DNA from 2 places in the Paraclostridium sp. genome. Region 1 is predicted to be linked to the other one. Evidence: riboswitches for the same ligand, from Rfam matches in the RefSeq annotation. Region 1 holds a riboswitch; the other holds the start of a gene.
The links. Region 1 has a riboswitch for lysine ahead of lysA (diaminopimelate decarboxylase). Riboswitches for the same ligand answer to the same signal wherever they lie in the genome.
Positions count from the first base shown of each region.

Region 2: linked by a shared signal. The riboswitch ahead of ACRCYC_RS00215 (YfcC family protein) and the one ahead of lysA (diaminopimelate decarboxylase) in region 1 are both predicted to bind lysine.

Region 1 is NZ_JBOFKN010000205.1:18,830-24,865, reverse strand. Features, by position in the region: gene ACRCYC_RS15730 (transglycosylase SLT domain-containing protein) at 1-471, shown strand, start outside; gene ACRCYC_RS15725 (protein adenylyltransferase SelO) at 666-2,138, shown strand; gene ACRCYC_RS15720 (polymer-forming cytoskeletal protein) at 2,274-2,948, shown strand; gene ACRCYC_RS15715 (polymer-forming cytoskeletal protein) at 2,966-3,736, shown strand; gene ACRCYC_RS15710 (DUF4004 family protein) at 3,750-4,373, shown strand; lysine riboswitch at 4,470-4,645, shown strand; gene lysA (diaminopimelate decarboxylase) at 4,775-6,036, shown strand, end outside.
Region 2 is NZ_JBOFKN010000008.1:1,698-7,733, reverse strand. Features, by position in the region: gene ACRCYC_RS00235 (AAA family ATPase) at 158-1,165, shown strand; gene ACRCYC_RS00230 (hypothetical protein) at 1,169-1,681, shown strand; gene ACRCYC_RS00225 (GNAT family N-acetyltransferase) at 1,765-2,250, shown strand; gene ACRCYC_RS00220 (hypothetical protein) at 2,795-3,253, shown strand; lysine riboswitch at 3,365-3,544, shown strand; gene ACRCYC_RS00215 (YfcC family protein) at 3,710-5,101, shown strand; gene ACRCYC_RS00210 (M20 family metallopeptidase) at 5,118-6,036, shown strand, end outside.

The DNA of each region.
Region 1 (6,036 bases):
ATTGTACTTATATTAGTAGGAGTGATTTTTACGATAAGAACAGCATTATTTCCTATAGAAAATAAATCTGATATAAAAAGAATTGCTAATGAATATAAAATAGATCCATATTTATTAGCTGAACTTGCGCACTTTGAATCTAGATTTGATAATAAGAAATATGAGTCAAATTCAAATAATGGGATTTTAAGATTTAGTGATGAAGCTTCAATGAAATTAGCTAAAGAATTGAAAATGAGTAAATTTAAACCTAAGGATTTAGTTGACTCACAAACTAGTTTAAAGCTAGGAGCATATTATGTATCTAAATTTAACAATCAAGGTTTAGAAACAGTTATTCGAGAATGGAATGTTAAAAATGGGGATGAAGACACTATTGATAGGAGAGCATATGCTAGTCAATACTATCTTCCAAAGATAGAAAGAAATATGAAAATATTTAAATTATTATATCCAGAATTACAGTTTTAAATATATAAATAAATTATAATATTTCACGATATAGTGAAAATGGGAATGTTATAGCTGTGATTAAGTATTTGGGTTAAAATACTTAGTCACAGTTTTTTTATTTCTATAAATAAACTTATTTCAAATTAAGAATAAGGGTATATTAATTTAATAAAAGAAATACATTTCAAATATAAAATATACAAGGAGTAGATATGTTAAATAAAAAAGAAATTGTAGATATGGGATGGAAGCTAGATAATAGTTACACTATGTTACCAAAGTTATTTTACAGTAGAATAAATATAAATCCAGTAAAAGATCCTAAATTAGTAATTTTCAATGATGATTTAGCAAAAATTTTAGGATTAAATAGCAATTTGATTAAAAGTTATAAAGGTATATCAATACTTTCAGGAAATGAAACTATAGAAGAAGGTTCATTTATTGCTCAAGCTTATGCTGGTCACCAGTTTGGTCATTTTACAATGTTAGGAGATGGAAGAGCTTTATTAATAGGTGAGCAAACAACACCTTCAGGTGAAAGATATGATATTCAACTTAAAGGATCTGGAAGAACACCATATTCACGTGGAGGAGATGGAAGAGCAGTTCTTGGGCCTATGCTTCGTGAATACATAATAAGTGAAGCCATGCATGGACTTGGTATTCCAACGACACGTAGTTTAGCAGTAATAAAGACTGGAGAATCAGTAGTTCGTGAAAAAATACAAGAAGGTGCCATATTAACTCGTGTAGCTTCTAGCCATATACGATTTGGTACATTTCAGTATGCAGCCCAATTTGGTAGTATAGATGATATTAAAAAACTAGCTGATTATACAATAAAAAGACATTTTAAAAATATAGAAGATAATGAGAATAAATATATTAATTTACTTAAAGAAGTAATAAAATCTCAGGCTAGCCTTGTTGCTAAATGGCAAACTGTTGGATTTATACATGGGGTTATGAACACAGATAACATGACCATTAGTGGAGAGTCTATTGATTATGGACCTTGTGCTTTTATGGATAGCTATAACCCAAATACAGTGTTTAGCTCTATTGATACTCAGGGACGTTATTCATATAAAAATCAACCTATTATGTGTGAATGGAATTTATGTAGATTTGCTGAAGCTTTATTACCATTGTTACATGAAAATCAAGATGAATCTATAAAAATAGCACAAGATGCAATTTCAGATTTTACAGATATATATTATTTGAATTGGCTATCTAAAATGAGATCAAAGTTAGGTTTATTCAATGAAGAAGCACAGGACAAAGCTATAATTGAAGATCTTCTTAGCATGATGGAAAAGTATAATGAAGATTTCACAAATACTTTTATATATTTAACCTTTGAAAAAAATAACGGTAGAGAAATGTTTAGTAGTATAGAGTTTGATAATTGGTACAAGATATGGCAAGAAAGATTACAAAGACAGCCACAATCGAAAGAATTAGTAAATCAATTAATGAAAAATTCTAATCCAGCAGTAATTCCAAGAAATCATAGGGTAGAAGAAGCAATAGAAGCTGCGAATAAAGGTGATTTTCAAGTTATGCAAAAATTAATAGAAATAGTTTCAAAACCGTATGATCATTCTAAAGACCAAGATGAATATTCAAAGCTTCCGAAAGTGACAAACTGTTCTTATAGAACATATTGTGGAACATAATATTATTAAGATCACTCTGATTTAAATTAGGGTGATTTTTTATTTATAAAAATTAATAAGTTTTTACCTTGATTGTGTAACAATGTTATGCTAATGTAATATTATATAATAAAACAATGTTACGGAGGATGTTATATGGAAAATAAATTAAATTCAATTAACATAAATGGAATGGGAACATATCCAGGTGGAGAATTTGACAAAGTATCTATATCAGGTAATGGTAAAATTCATGGAAATATAATATGTAACAAGTTCAGTGTATCAGGTAATGGAATAGTTACAGGTAATATAGATAGTGAAAAATTTTCAACATCAGGAAATTGCAAAATAGAAGGAGATATAAACTCTAAGGAGTTAAATACATCAGGGTCTTTAAAATGCTTAAAAAGTATAAATTCTGATAAAGTTAATGTAAGTGGAGTTTTAAAAGTATTATCAGATATAGAATGTGAAGATGTTTATATAGATGGGGTAATAAATTGTGGAGGTTTTTTGAATTGTGAAAACTTCGACTTGAGAATAGAAGGAAAATCAACAATAGATGAAATAGGAGCAAGTACAGTAAATATAAGTTATGAAAGAAGATTATTACAAAGTATTTTCAATTTATTGATACCTAAAAAATTGTATAGACTAACTGTAAATAGTATAGAAGGCGACAATATACAATTAGAAAATAGTTATGTGAAAATTATTAGAGGAAAGAACATAAAAATAGGGGCAGACTGTAATATAGATACTATTGAGTATAGTGGAACTATTGAAGTAGACGATAGATCAAAAGTAAAAAACATAAATAAGATATAAGGTAGGAGGTAAACTGTATGAATCATGATATAAAAATAATGGGTGATGGATTTATAAGCCCTGGAGAATATGAAAAGATAAGTGTTATGGGAGATGCAACTTCAACAGGAAATGTAAAAGCTAGCCAAGTTAAAGTTAATGGAAACGCAGTATTTAGTGGAAATTGTGACTTTGGAAGTTTAAAAATAAATGGAGATGCAACTATAAAAGGAAGTTTAATATCAAATTATTTAAAAATAAATGGAGATTTAACGGTAGATAAAAATTGTGAACTAGATACCTTAATAGTACGTGGAGATGCCAAGTTTAATTATGACGTTGAGTGTAACAATGTTACAATATATGGAGATACCAATATAAAAGGAAATTTAAAAGCTAAAGAAGTAAGAGTTATAGGACATATAAGTGTAGATGGAGATATTGAATGCGAGAACATAGTGATAGATGGTTCTATAGATTGCAATGGATTAATAAATTCAGAGGATATTACTATCTATCTTAAAGGAAAGTCTCGTTGCAATGAAGTTGGAGCTACTAATATTAATATACGTAAGCAAAACAATAAGTCAATTTTAACATTTTTAAGTTTATCTAGTATCTTAACTAAAAGTTTTAAATGTAGTACTATAGAAGGCGATTATATTAAACTTAAAAATTGTGATATAACAAATATAAGGGGTAAACAAGTTGATATAATAAGCAACTGTAATATAGACAATATAGAATACACTAGCAATCTTAATATATCTAAAAATTCAACTGTAAAAAATCATGTTAAGATAGGCTAAGGAGGACAAAAATATGGATGAATTAATATCAAAGAAAGACTTATTGATAAAGGCGAATATTTCCTATGGTCAATTATATAGATGGAAGAGAAAAAATATTATACCTGAAGAGTGGTTTATAAAAAAATCTACATTTACAGGACAGGAAACTTTTTTTCCAAAAGAAAAAATATTAGAAAGAATAGATTTAATACTTTCTATGAAAGATGATGTGTCTTTAGATGATATAGCAAATATGTTTACTAAAAAAACAGATGCAAAAGAATTTAATATGGAAATTATGTTAGATAAAAAAGTTATAAGTAATTATACTAAAGATATATTTTATAATTTTTATCAATCTAATACTATGATAGGAAGAAAAGAATTATTAGCAATTACTATAATAGAAAAATATCTTGTAAAATCAGTTATAACTATGGAAGAAATGAAATCGATAATAAGTATAATAAACAATGATTTTGAGAAGATTTATAAAGATAACTCTAGAATTTATGTATTTAGAAAATTAGGGGTACCTTTTGTGATTGGATGTATAGATTATAAGCAGGTAATACTTGATAAAGAACTTATTAAAATAATTGAAATAGATATTATGAGAGAGATAAGTGAAATGAGTAAAAATTTAATAATATAATTTATAATATGAATATTTTAAAATTATTTAAAATATTCAGAAAAAACATTGACAAATACAAATTTGATATGTAAAATAACGTATTAACAAAAGAATATTGATTGTAGAGGTCGCGATATTTATCAGTACCAATAATGAGGTAAGCACAATGACTTATTGGGAAAGGAACTATCGCCGAAGGATATAGCTTAAGCTTTAAGGCTATAATCCTGGGTATGCATAGAATATATGTATAACTGTCACAAGGTAAATTGTGTTGAGCTACATTTGAGGAATAGATAGTATTTTATATTAGTATAATTATCCCCCCTTAAGTGATGACTTAAGAGGGGATTTTTTATATAGAAAACTAAAATGTCCTGTAGCAACCTCAAAACATCAAAATATGGGAGGTTATGCAAATGAAATTACAAGGAACAATGTCTATTAGAGAAAATCAGCTTTATATAGGAGGTGTGAGTTGTGAAGAGCTTAAAGAAAAATATCAAACACCCTTATATATATTTGATGAAGAATTAGTTAGAAATAATTGCAGAGAATATGTAGATAACTTTAGAGTTAATGAAAGTGGTAATAGAGTTGCTTATGCAGGTAAAGCTTTTTTACCAATGCATATGTGCAACTTGATAAACGAAGAGGGATTGTATCTTGATGTAGTATCTGGAGGAGAATTATATACAGCGCACAAGGTTGATTTCCCAATGGAAAGAATATTATTTCATGGAAATAATAAAACGATAGAAGAAATAATTATGGGTGTAGAGTTTGGAGTAGGAAGATTTGTTGTAGATAATTATTATGAATTAGATATATTAGAAAAAATTTGTGAAGAAAGAAATACAAAGCAACTTATATACTTTAGAATAACTCCAGGGATAGAGGCGCATACCCATGACTATATAAAAACAGGTCAAATTGATTCTAAATTTGGATTTACATTATCAAATGGAGATTTACATAGTGCGATAGAGAATATGAAAAATTATAAAAATATAGAATTAGTAGGAATACATGCACATATAGGGTCTCAAATATTTGATGTTGAACCATATCTAGATGAAGTGAAAATAATGATGAACTTAGTAAAAGAAATTAAAGAAACATATAATATAGATATAAAAGAAGTTGATTTAGGTGGAGGTGTAGGAGTTTATTACACTGAAAAAGATGAACCTAAAACTATACAGCAATTCTGTGAAGCTATAATAAAAAGATCAAATAAAGTATGCAGAGAAATAGGAATAGATACACCTATTTTAATAATAGAACCAGGTAGATCAATAGTAGCGAATGCAGGAAGTACAATATATACAGTGGGGTCTATAAAAGATATAAAAGATGTAAGAACTTATGTAAGTGTAGATGGAGGAATGACAGATAATATAAGACCTTCACTATATCAAGCAGGATATGAATGTGCAATAGCCAATAAAATGGGCCAAGAAAAAAATAATCAAGTAACAATAGCAGGTAAGTGTTGTGAAAGTGGGGATATACTTATAACAGATGCAGATATTATGGATATAGAAAGTGGGGACATACTAATAATGTCTTCAACGGGTGCATATGGATATTCTATGTCATCAAATTATAATAAAATAACAAAACCAGCAGTTGTATCTGTACAAAATGGAGAAGTTAAATTAATATGCAAAAGACAGAG
Region 2 (6,036 bases), on a different contig from region 1:
AAAGAGGATAAGGATGTAATTAACATTACTCCTTGGAAAAGCACTGAATTTGAAGGCTTAGGCTATCAAATCAGTGCTTTTTTTAATTATCGCTTATATTTAGGGATTTTGTTATAATTATATATATAAAAAGTAAAAACTTAAGGAGCGATTAATTTTGAATATAAATAAATTGAGTATAGAGAATATAACGGTATTTGAAGATTTTAAATTAAATGCAAGTAATGGAGTTAATGTTATAATTGGAGAAAATGGAACAGGTAAAACTCATCTTATAAAATTAATCTATGGGGTTGGGGAAACTAGCATGGGAACAGAAGAAGATGCAGTTAACGTATCAAATGAATTTTTTAGAACAAAACCATCTAATTTAGTAAGAGATATAAATATAGATAAAGAACTTAAGTCCGCATTTATAATAGATTATGGATATAATGGTAGCACTGGCTACTTTATACATAATAATAATCAGCAAGATATAACTCTAGAAGTAATTAGCGAAACAAATGTAAAAGAATATCCTAAATACATATTTATACCAGCGAAAGAAATGTTATCTCATTCAAAAGGGTTTCTAGCTCTTAACAACAAGTATGATATGCCATTTGATAAAACCTATGTAGATATAATAACTAATGCAGAGCTTCCTGAGACTAAAGAAGTATCTCCTATAAATAAAAAAATATTAGATATAATATCAAAAGTAATAGATGGAACTGTAATATATGAAAATGATACTTTCTATATATTAAAAGATGACAAAAGAAAGATAGAATTTTCATTAGAAGCAGAAGGACTTCGTAAATTTGGACTATTATACAAATTAATAAGAAATGGACTTATAGAAAAAGATACTATACTTTTATGGGACGAGCCAGAAGCTAATATAAATCCTTCACTTATACCAGTACTTGTAGATATATTTTTAGAACTACAAAGAGAGGGAGTTCAAGTATTTATAGCAACGCACAGCTACAACTTAGCTAAATACTTTGAAATAAAAAGAAATAAAACTGATAAAGTTCTTTTCCATAGCTTATATAAAACTGAAAATGGAGTTAAATCGCAAAGTAATGAGTACTTTGGAGAATTAGACAACAATATCATAATAAAAGCTGATTCTAAACTCTTAGATGATGTAATAGAAGAAAGTTTAGAGGATTAGTTTATGGAAAGTAAAATAGTATTAGATGAAAATGGAATGTATAAATTTGATTTTTCAAATTGCGAATATGTATTAGAATTTCATGATTTAGCTAATAAATCTAAGTTAAATGATGTTGATTTTATAACAGAATTAAACAATGAAGTGTTATTTATAGAATATAAAAACTCTAATATACCAAATGCAGTAAGACCAGAAGCTATGTTAAAAAAAATAATAGAAAAACCAGAAAAGTTTTATGCAAGTATTGCTAAGAAATATTATGACAGTCTCTTAGTACTTTGGTCTTGCAGAGGAAATGAAAAAGATAAACCAATATCTTATATATTTTTAATAGAAGATAAATTAATAGATGAGGTTATGAGAAAAAAATTAAAAGCTAAGATAAAAAATCAATTGCCATTTAATTTAAAAGGAGATCAGATTTTAAGAGAAGTTATATCAAAGTTTGAAGTATATAATCTTAAAGAGTGGAATCGTGAATTTCCACACATTAAGATTACACCAGTAGAATAATAAAAAATTATCAATTAGATTATCTGTTATCGTGGACAGTCTACATATAATAGGTTATATTATAACTATTTAAAATCAAAGGGATGTTTATAGGAGGGATAATTATAAATTTTGATAATTGTAAACTCGTTAGTTTAAATAGTGAAATATTAGAGCATATATTTTTATGGAGATATGATAAACCATATAATGTATATGATTTGTATTTAAATGACTATTTAAACAATAGTGACTCGTGGGGAGTAGAGCAATTTGCTTTAGTAGAAAATGATAATATAATTGCATATGTATCATGTCAGATAGTAGAAAATGATATGTGGGTTGGATGGTCTTTAAGACCGAATTTATGTGGAAGTGGAATAGGTCAAAGTTTTGTAAGAAAATGTATAATCGAATTAATAGAACTGAAAAAATACTATATGAAAGATATATTTTTAAAAGTATATAGCTGGAATGCTCGTGCTATAAAAGCTTATGAAAAAGTAGGATTTACACATCATGATAATTTTATAAGAGTTGAAAATAGTAAATCTACTGAATATACTATAATGAACATGAAGATTAACTAAGAACTATTAATTCAATAATTAGTTATTCAAAAAATGTTTATGATGAAAAAATTTAAGATAATATGTATAATCTTTTTAAGAATGGTTAATTAAGTTTAACAATCAGCCAACACTGACTACACAAAAGCTAGATAATATCTTACCTTTTGGTAGTACCTTTGGAAGTGATGGTGGCTAGATATTTGAAAAAATATCACATTAAATATAATGAATCTACTAGATTCCTCGCTCTACTAGAGTGCAAATAGCCCTAGTCTAACGCCCAAAGGTTAGAGGTATAGCTAATTTGCAAACTATATTTAATAAAAGTCAAAAGAGGATAAGGATGTAATTAACATTACTCCTTGAAAAAGCACTGAATTTGAAGGCTTAGCCTATCAAATCAGTGCTTTTTTTAATTATCGCTTCTACTTAGGTATTTTGTTATAATTATTATAGTAAATTTTAAAATAATAATTAAAATTTAAATAATAGTTGCAACAATATATAGTTTTAAATTATATATATGAAATAAAAAACATAAATATTTAGGGGAGGTAAAATCATGAAAAAGAAAACAATCGCATTAATAGCAGTATTATTAATTTCAATAATTGGAATATTGATATTTACAAAAAACAACTCAACTCCAGAAAAACCACCAGAGGACTCAAAAGACAATCAAGTACAAACAACACCAGAACAACTAGATGTTATGGGGAAAATAACAAACATAAAACAAGAAGAAGACAACTTAATAATAAGAGTAGAAGCTGTCAAAGATGAAAACGCTAAAAATGGAATTGATACACTAGACTTAAAACCAGAAGTTAGATACGACATAGCAGACGTTGTAATAAATAAAGATACAATAATCAAAAAAGCAGACTCAGACAAAACACTTAAATCATCAGATATAAAACAAAATCAAATAGTAGCAGTTAAATTTGAAAAAATAGAAGGAAGATCTTACCCAGTATATGCAAATGCACAAAGCATCACTATAATTGATATGAATAATTAATTAATTAATTTACAAAAAAAGTAAAAAATTCAAAATATTTACAATTATATAAAAACATGATATAATCATTCATAACAAATAAAACTTAATAAAAATTACCTCATCTAAAAAGATTGAGGTAGAGGTCGCATTTACTAAAAGTAATATTGAAGAGGTCGGAAGCCAATGAATCAATATAAAAGGAGTAAGTGCCGAAGTTCTAGTATCCAAAGCTAGTGCTGGGGCTGTATTTAATAAGTACAGTACTGTCATCAAAATTATCCCAAGTTTTGATGGAGAGCTATCTTAAGTAAGATAAAGGGGAGATGTAGGTATGTTGTATTTAGCATATTAAGCTCAACATGTACTCGTGTTGAGCTTTTTGATTAAACAAATTTTCACACCTATATAAACTAAGATAGCAAAAGGGAAACAGACAATTAAACGTCTTAATTTAAAAAATGGGGGAGATTGAAAATGAGTAATTTAAAAAAGAAAAAGATTATTATGCCAAATACACTTACAATAATATTTTTATTAATAGTAGTAATGGCAATCCTTACTTGGATAGTACCAAGTGGAAGTTTTGAAAGAGAAGATGTAGATAATCGATTAGTTGTTGTAGCAGGAACTTATGAAAAAGTACCGTCAAATCCACAAGGAATAGCTGATGTATTTACAGCACCTATAAATGGATTTATAGATGCAGCAGAAGTAGTAGGATTTGTTTTAATAGTAGGAGGAGCTTTTGGGATAGTTAACAAAACAGGAGCAATAGAAGCAATTATAGCTCACACTGTAAACAAAATGAAAAAATACCAATTCCTAATAATACCTATCTCAATGATGCTATTTGGATTAGGTGGGACAACGTTTGGAATGAGTGAAGAAACACTACCTTTTTACATGATATTCATACCACTTATGACTAGTATGGGATATGATTCATTAACCGCAGTGGCAACAGTATTCATAGGAGCGGCAGCGGGATTTGCAGCATCTACTACCAATCCTTTTTCTGTAGGTATAGCACAAGCACTTTCACATATAGCACCAGGTTCTGGGATAGAGTATAGAGTAATTATGTTTATAATATTTATGATTATAAGTATTGGATTCGTAATGATATATGCTAATAAAGTTAAAAAGAATCCAGAAAAATCTTTAGTTAGAGATATATTAGTTAATAAAGAAGCAATAGAGAGTAATGACACAAATATAAAAAAATTTACAAAAAGAGAAGCTATAGTAATAACAATTTTCACATTAGGTATGGCAACTATGGTGTATGGGGTTTTAAAATTAGGTTGGTACATAAATGAAATTGCAATGATATTTACGGCTATAGGTTTAATATCAGGAATAGCATCAGGGCTTAGTCAAGATGAGATAGTTAGTTCATTTATAAGTGGAGCTAAAGATTTAATGTCAGCAGGACTATGTATAGCATTTGCACGTGGAATAGTGATAATAGCAGAAAATGGATATATAATAGATACAATTTTAAACTCTGCATCAAATATTTTAAATGGATTACCAAAATCTATATTTATAAATTTAACTTTCTTGATAGAAGGGTTAATAGCATTTTTAATACCGTCAGCATCAGGACTTGCATCACTTACAGTACCAGTTCTTGCACCACTTGGAGATTTGGTAGATGTGTCTAGACAAATGATAGTTACAGCTTTTCAATTTGGAATAGGTATAACAAACTTAATAACACCTACATCGGGAGTATTAATGGGAGCATTAGCACTGGCTAATATTCCTTGGGCAAAATGGGTTAGATTTATAATGCCTTTGATTGTAGTTCTAGTAATTACTACAATGGTATTTTTAACAACAGGATTATATATAGGACTTTAACATAGGGGGAAAATTTATGATAGAAAACATAAAGAAAAAAGCTTATAGCATAGAAAATGAATTGGGAAAAGAGATAGAAGAAGTATGCAATTTTATATTTAATAATCCAGAATTAGGAGATGAAGAGTATATATCATCTAAATATCTAGTTGATAAAATGAAAGAATATGGATTTAAAACAATATATCCTTACTGCAATATGGACACAGCATTTAGAGCAGAATTAGGAGATGATGATGGTCCTACCATAGGATTTTTAGCAGAGTATGATGCACTTCCTGGATATGGAGAAAATAAAGAAGCGGCTCATGCTTGTGGTCACAATTGGATTGCAGCATCAACATTAGGGGCTTGTATAGTGCTTAGCAAGTTAAAGGCAAGTTTTAAAGGTAAAATTGTATTAATAGGAACACCAGCGGAAGAAAGTACAGGAGGAAAGTGTGATTTAGTTAAATGTGGAGCTTTTGATGATATTGATGTATGTTATCAGATGCATATAGAAGCTTTTAACAATATAAATTGTAAGGCTTTGGCAATGGATTCTATAGAGTTTAGTTTTAAAGGAGTAGCAGCACATGCAGCTAGTCATCCTCATATGGGAGTTAACGCATTAGATGCAGTACAACTTACTTTTGCAGGAATAAATGCACTAAGACAACATGTAACATCAGATGTTAGAATACATGGTATAGTTTCAGATGGAGGAGAAGCTGCAAATATAGTTCCAGAAAAATCAGCTTGTAAGTTTTACATAAGAGCTAGTGAAAGAACTTATTTAAACGAAGTAACTAAAAAGGTTATAAACTGTGCAAAAGGTGCAGAGTTAATGACAGGGGCTAAATTAACTTATAGGTACTTTGAAAATCCTTTTGATAATATAATAAACAACAAAGTGCTTCAAAACATCACAAAGAGGAATTTAATTAATGTAGGGA